Regions from separate parts of the Streptomyces sp. NBC_01244 genome, predicted to be linked through region 1. Evidence: riboswitches for the same ligand, from Rfam matches in the RefSeq annotation. Region 1 holds a riboswitch; the other holds the start of a gene.
The links. A riboswitch is a leader RNA that binds a small molecule or an ion and turns the genes downstream of it on or off. The one in region 1 is predicted to bind cobalamin.

Region 1 (3,496 bases):
GGCCGCCGAGGTGCGCAGCAGCAGTTCGGCGGCCAGTCGGGGGCCGTCGGGGGCCAGGGACACCGGACCCGCCGGGCCCCCGACGGCGAACAGCAGCGGCAGCGCCCCGGTGAAGCAGAAGCCGAGCGGGATCCGGAAGGCCCGCCAGAGCTGCCGGCCGGCCACCCCGGCCGGGCCGAGCAGCACGGCGAGGGTGGCGGCGGCCACCAGCGGCCCGCCCGGCCAGGGCGGCAGGCACACGGCGGTGACCGTCAGCCCGACCCCGAGCAGGGCCTTCTCCAGCGGGTGCCGACCGCGCCAGCGACTGCCGTGCGCGGCCACGTCGATCGGCAGCACCGCCTACGCCTCCGGGGCGGCGGCGGCAGCGGCGGCGGCCGCTCCTTGGCGGCGGCCCTTGCGGACGCCGAAGTAGTAGGCGAGCACGCCCGCGCCCAGCGCCGCCTGCAAGGCGAACAGCGCGGACTCGATCTCGCCGGAAGGGGGCTCGTACAGAGGGGAGAACCAGGGCTCGTAATCCGGCTTCAGCTCGGTGATCGCCACCTCGGCCTGCGCGTCGGCGCCGGCGAAGGGCTCCTCCTTGCCCTCGCCCAGCCCCAGGGCGAGCGGCAGGACGGCCAGCGCCGCCACCAGGAGCAGCAGCAGCGTGTTGATCTTCGCGTTCTTGGACATCCCGCTCATCAGGCCGCCGCCTTCTCTTCGGTACGGGCGGAGGTCAGCTTCGCGACGCCCAGCCGGACCAGGTCCGACTTGCTCGACGCCATCAGCAGCCGCATCACCAGGACGGTCAGCAGCCCCTCGCTCACGGCCAGCGGTATCTGGGTGACCGCGAAGATCCCCCCGAACTTCGCGAGCGAGCCCGGGAAACCGGAAGCCGGGTCCGGGAAGGCCATGGCGAGCTGCACGCTGGTGACGCAGTAGGTGACCAGGTCGGCGAAGAAGGCGCCGAAGAACACGGTGACCATCAGCGGGAGACCGGACTTCCGCAGCAGCCGGTAGACGGCGTAGCCCGCCCACGGGCCGGCGATGGCCATCGAGAAGACGTTGGCGCCGAGGGTGGTGAGCCCGCCGTGCGCCAGCAGCAGGGCCTGGAACAGCAGGGTGATCGTGCCGAGCACCGCCATGATCGGCGGCCGGAACAAGATCGCCCCGAGCCCGGTGCCCGTGGGGTGCGAGCAACTGCCCGTCACGGAGGGGATTTTCAGGGCGGACAGGACGAAAGTGAACGCTCCGGAAGCGCCGAGCAGCAGCGTGCTCTCCGGGTTGGCCTTCACCTCGCGGGTGAGCGAGCGGACGCCGTGGACGACGAAGGGGGCGGACACGGCGCCCCAGGCGACCGCGTGCAAAGGGGGCAGAAACCCCTCGGCTATATGCATGAGTAGGGAGACCTCTCCAGCACCTCGTGGATGGACAACGCGCCCCGGCCGGTCTCCTGGCTCACGGGTTGATGTCCATGCTCCGCCTTCCCGGGCAGCGCGGAACCTCCCGCGCAGCCCAGTGGCTTTCCCGCAGGAGTGGAGCCGGACTTCCCGATCACAGTGGCGAGGGCCGCACCGGTTTCCCACCGGTTTCCCGAACACCAAGGCCCGCTGACCCTAGTCGGCCGCGCGGACCGGTCACAACCCGCCCCGATCGCGCCGGGTGGTGACCGGATTCCGCTTGTGCGTCACGCCGTGTGCCCGTGCGGCTGCCGTCTGCCTCAATGGCCCCGCGTGGAAACGGAGTTCCACGGATCCGTGGCAGCCCGGGCCCGGCTGCCCGCTTCGGCGCGCCCTTCCGTACGGACGAACCGGCCGCGAGGTCCTCATCGCCTGCGCCGGTCGCCCGGTCGCCCGGTCGCCCGGACGGGCGCGGCCCGGTGGCGGCCGCGCCGGGCCCCGGAGAGGCTGGACGGGTGGCTACCGACACCGCGCACTCCTTCGACTACTCCGACCTCACCGCCGTCTACGTCAACTGCACGCTCAAGCGATCGCCCGAGCCCAGCAACACCGAGGGCCTGATCGACAAGAGCCGCGCGGTGATGGAGGCGGCCGGGGTCCGGACCTCGCTCATCCGGGCCGTCGACCACGACATCGCCACCGGTGTCTGGCCCGATATGACCGACCACGGCTGGGAGAGCGATCAGTGGCCGGTGCTCTACAGCCAGATCATGGACGCCGACATCCTCGTGCTGTGCGGCCCGATCTGGCTCGGGGACAACAGCTCGGTGATGAAGCAGGTCATCGAGCGGCTCTACGCCTGCTCCTCGATCCTGAACGAGCAGGGACAGTACGCCTATTACGGGCGCGTGGGCGGGGCGCTGATCACCGGGAACGAGGACGGCGTCAAGCACTGCGCCATGAACATCCTCTACAGCCTCCAGCACCTCGGCTACGCGATCCCCCCGCAGGCCGACGCCGGATGGATCGGCGAGGCCGGACCCGGGCCCTCGTACCTGGACCCCGGATCCGGCGGACCCGAGAACGACTTCACCAACCGGAACACGGCCTTCATGAGCTGGAACCTCATGCACCTGGCCGCTCTGCTCAAGCGGTCCGGCGGGATGCCGGCGCACGGCAACCAGCGCTCCCTGTGGGACGCGGGCTGCCGCTTCGACTTCCCGAACCCCGAGCACCGGTAGCCCCCGGTCCCGCCTCCCTCTTCACTCCTCCCGCCGGCGTGCTCAGCAGACGTTCGGGTGCGCGATGTCCAGGACGAAGCGCTCCGGGGCGTGCAGCTTGAACGAGGTGTAGGCGGGCTTGGTGTCGAAGGCGGCGCCGAAGGTGACGTACCCCTCGTAGTCGCCGGTCAGGGCGATGCCCTTCAGCTTGGGCAGGTAGATCTTGAGGAGTTTGGGCCCGCGGTAGACGTTGCGGCCCGCGTCGTCGTGTCCGGCGGCGGGGTGCAGGCGGATCTCCAGGAAGTACCGCCCGGGCAGCGGGACGGGCTTGCCGGATCCGTCGTAGATCAGCGACGGGACGCGGGTGACGGTGACCTCGGGTACGTATCCCTGCAGGTCGATGACCACGCGGTCGTACGTGCAGTGCCCGCCCCAGCGGGCATTGACGACGAGCGGAGTGATCGTGGTGGCGGTAGTGGTGGCGGCGGCGGTCGTGGCTGCGGCGGAGGCCGGGGCGGCGAAGGCGAGCATGGCGGAGAGCAGTGCGCCCAACCCCAGTGCGGTGGCCTGCCGGCGGCGTGGACGGTTCATGGCGTCCCCTCGATTCCGAGAGACGGGGAACGGTGTCACCCGTGAAGACGCGCCCGCTACGGTCGTGGTTGCACCGGGTTCGCCGCGTTCGCCGGGCTCACCCGGTTGATCGCGTTTACCCGGTTCAGCTGGGCAGGAGGGCGCTCAGCTCGGCGTCGAGGTCGTAGTACCGGTGCTCCTGGCCGCGCGGCACCAGCTCGGTCATCCGGCGGCACAGCTCCCGTACGTCTTTGGCCCGGGCGGACACCACGCACGACTGCTCGCCGTTGCTGAAGGCGAGGAAGACGCGCGGCTCGGTGCCCTTCCAGC
Region 2 (3,496 bases), 240 kb from region 1:
TGGTCGCCGTCGGGGCGATGGCCAGGAGCAGGGAGTTGCGCATGCCGCTCTTGGCGACGCGGGCGCGCAGCGCGTCCCAGCGCTCCGGCCAGTTCAGCTCGACGTCGTAGTGATCCGGGTGCAGGACGCCGCGGGCGGTGCGGGTCCGCTCCCACGCGGGGAGCGGGCCGCTGCGCTCGGCCAGGTCGCAGGAGGCCTCGTACGCGGCGAGCATGATGCGCTCGGAGAGCTTCGTGGACAGGGCCTTCGCCTCGGGGGAGTCGAAGGGCAGCTTCAGCTGGAAGAAGACGTCCTGGAGGCCCATCGCGCCCAGGCCCACCGGGCGCCAGCGGGCGTTGGAGCGGCCGGCCTGCTCGGTCGGGTAGAAGTTGATGTCCACGACGCGGTCGAGGAAGGTGACCGCGGTGCGGACGGTCTCGTCCAGGCGCTCCCAGTCGATGCCGCCGTCCACGTCGCCCGTCCCGGGCAGGACGAAGGCGCCGAGGTTGACCGAACCGAGGTTGCAGACGGCCGTCTCGCCGTCGTTGGTGACCTCGATGATCTCGGTGCAGAGGTTCGAGGAGTGGACGACGGTGCCCGGCTCGGCGGTCTGGTTCGCCGTGCGGTTGGAGGCGTCCTTGAAGGTCATCCAGCCCTGGCCGGTCTGCGCGAGGGTGCGCATCATCCGGCCGTACAGGTCGCGGGCGGGCATGGTCTTGCGGGCCAGGCCCGACTCCTCGGCCTTGCGGTAGGCCGCGTCGAACGCGTCGCCCCACAGGTCGACCAGCTCGGGGACGTCGGCCGGGGAGAACAGCGACCAGGCGGCGTCGGCGTTCACGCGGCGCATGAACTCGTCCGGCACCCAGTGGGCCAGGTTCAGGTTGTGCGTACGGCGCTGGTCCTCGCCGGTGTTGTCGCGGAGCTCCAGGAACTCCTCGATGTCCGCGTGCCAGGTCTCCAGGTAGACGGCGGCGGCGCCCTTGCGGCGGCCGCCCTGGTTCACGGCGGCGACGGAGGCGTCGAGGGTCTTCAGGAACGGCACGATGCCGTTGGAGTGGCCGTTCGTACCGCGGATCAGCGAACCGCGGGCGCGGACGCGGGAGTACGAGAGGCCGATGCCGCCGGCGTGCTTGGAGAGGCGCGCGATCTGGTGGTAGCGGTCGTAGATCGAGTCGAGCTCGTCCAGCGGGGAGTCCAGCAGGTAGCAGGAGGACATCTGCGGGTGCCGGGTGCCGGAGTTGAAGAGGGTGGGGGAGGAGGGCAGGTAGTCGAGGCGGCTCATCAGCCGGTAGAGCGAGGCCACTTCCTCGACGGCCTGGACCGACTCGTTCTCGGCGAGGCCGCAGGCCACGCGCAGCATGAAGAACTGCGGGGTCTCGATGACCTGGCGGGTGATCGGGTGGCGCAGCAGGTAGCGGCTGTGCAGGGTGCGCAGGCCGAAGAAGCCGAAGCGGTCGTCCGCGCCCTCGGCGAGCGCGTGCCCGACCAGTGCGTCGAGCCGGTTCGCGTGCAGGCGCACGAAGTCCGCGGTGCGGTCGGCGATCAGCCCCTCGCGGTGGCCGACCTCGACGGAGCCGGAGAAGGAGGTGGCGCCCTGGCCGGCGGCCTCGACGCGCACGGCCAGCGTCAGCAGGCGGGCGGCGAGGCGGGAGTAGGCCGGGTCCTCGGAGATCAGCCCGGCGGCCGCCTCGGTGGCGAGCGTACGGAGCTCCGCCTCGTCGGCGGCGGCGCTGCGGCCGCGCAGCGCGGCGGCGGCGACCCGGCCGGGGTCGGTGTCGGGCAGATCGGCGGTCAGCTCGGTGAGCGTGCGCAGGAGCGCGGCCCCCGGACCCTCATAGGCGGACGGGTCGGACTCGGCGCGCGGTGCGGAAGGCGCGATGGTCACGGGGGGAGCTCTCCCTCGCTCGGCTCCGGGAACACCTTTGGTGCGGGGCGCGAGGGGGCGCACGTGGGGGAGCGCGTGCCTGGCAGGGCAGTGCGCGTGCGCCACGTGGCGTCCACCGGCCCAACCGCGAGGCCCGGACGTGTCTGCACCCGGTTCGGTCGAGCCGGGCGCACTGTCGACAGGTCCTCGGACTTGCGGATGCGCCGAGCGAGTCGGTGCATTTCATACCGTTGCGGGACAGTTCCGGATTCTCACCGGATTCCCCTGCGACGACAGCGAGCATGAGCATACATGTGGGGGCCGCTGCTTGCGGTAGCCCCCACATGTTGTGTCGCTCCCCGTGGGCGGTACGGCCCTAGAGCTCCAGGCGGTAGGTCAGCAGCGGCAGGCCCGGAACCGGGGACCAGTCCCGCTCCGGCGTCCGTACGAAGCCCAGCCGGTCGTAGATCCGGTGCGCCCCGAGCATCTTCTCGGTGGTCGACAGCACCAGGTGGCCCACGCCCTCCAGGTCCCGGGCGCGGCTCACGCAGGCCCGTACGAGGGCCTCGCCCGCGCCGCGTCCGCGCGCCGCCGGGGAGACGGCCAGCATCCGGAACTCCGCCTCGCCGGGACCCGCGATATCGCACAGCGGGCTGCCGGGAGGGGCGAAGGTCACACCGCCGAGCAGCGTGCCCTCGTACTCCGCGACGAGCACCTCGCCGGCGGGGGCCCGGCCGGCGACGTCGCGCAGCCGGCCCAGGTAGGGGTCCTTCTCACCGAAGGTCAGCAGTCCGTCGTCGAGGTAGGCCCGTGCGGTGATCTCGGCGAGCTCTTCGTATTCGGCGGTCGCCGCCGTCCTGATGATGATGTCCATGGCTCCGAGTGTGCGACAGGGCAAGGAAAGAGGCCGCCGCATTCCGTCGGGTGGACGGTGATGCGGCGGCCCCGGGGGCGCTCCGGCTCAGCAGCAGCGGAACCCTTCGCGCGGATCGCCCTCGCGGGCGTCCGTACGGGCCCGCTCGAAGGCCCGGCGCGACTGGACCTCGGCGTCGGGGTCGTGCGTACGGGCGTGGGCGACGTAGTGGTCGTAGGCCGCCTCGCCCGAGAACTCCCGTACGAAGTACCGGGCCCGGCTCAGCACGTGGTGCAGGCGCGTCACGCCGGTTCCCGCACGGGGTCCTCCACCCGGCCCCCGCCCGAGTCGAGGCCGGCCGCGGCGAGCTCCGCGCGCTCCTCGGCGGTCGGGATGAGCCCGGCCGGGGCGACGAGCCTGGACTCGGTCCACGGGACCTCGGTCAGGGTGACCGACTCGGGCTTGCGGATGGCCCGGAGGCAGGTCCGGGCCGCGTCCACGAGCACGATGATGATCAGCAGGGCGAAGAACACCGACAGGACGCCGTCCACCGTGGCGTTGGTGACGACGGTGTGCATCTCGTCCATGTTCTTGGCGGGCTTGAGGACCTTGCCCGCGTCGATGCCGTCCTGGTAGACGTCCCGCTGCGCGAAGAAGCCGATCTTCGGGTTGTCGGAGAAGATCTTCTGGTAGCTGGCGGTGAGCGTGACGGCCAGGTCCCAGGCGAGCGGAACGCCCGTCACCCAGGCCCACTTGAGCCGGCCGGACTTGATCAGCAGGGTGGTGCAGACGGCCAGGGC

Region 2: another riboswitch for cobalamin. It lies ahead of OG247_RS28420 (ribonucleoside-diphosphate reductase subunit alpha); the one in region 1 lies ahead of OG247_RS29495 (energy-coupling factor ABC transporter permease).

What each region holds. Positions count from the first base shown of each region.
Region 1 covers NZ_CP108488.1:6,514,688-6,518,183, forward strand. The annotation lists gene cbiQ (cobalt ECF transporter T component CbiQ) at 1-336, opposite strand, end outside; gene OG247_RS29490 (energy-coupling factor ABC transporter substrate-binding protein) at 340-678, opposite strand; gene OG247_RS29495 (energy-coupling factor ABC transporter permease) at 678-1,373, opposite strand; cobalamin riboswitch at 1,403-1,596, opposite strand; gene OG247_RS29500 (flavodoxin family protein) at 1,892-2,617, shown strand; gene OG247_RS29505 (AMIN-like domain-containing (lipo)protein) at 2,660-3,127, opposite strand; gene OG247_RS29510 (SsgA family sporulation/cell division regulator) at 3,312-3,496, opposite strand, start outside.
Region 2 covers NZ_CP108488.1:6,274,207-6,277,702, forward strand. The annotation lists gene OG247_RS28420 (ribonucleoside-diphosphate reductase subunit alpha) at 1-1,864, opposite strand, end outside; cobalamin riboswitch at 2,025-2,153, opposite strand; gene OG247_RS28425 (GNAT family N-acetyltransferase) at 2,220-2,717, opposite strand; gene OG247_RS28430 (YbdD/YjiX family protein) at 2,805-3,002, opposite strand; gene OG247_RS28435 (carbon starvation CstA family protein) at 2,999-3,496, opposite strand, start outside.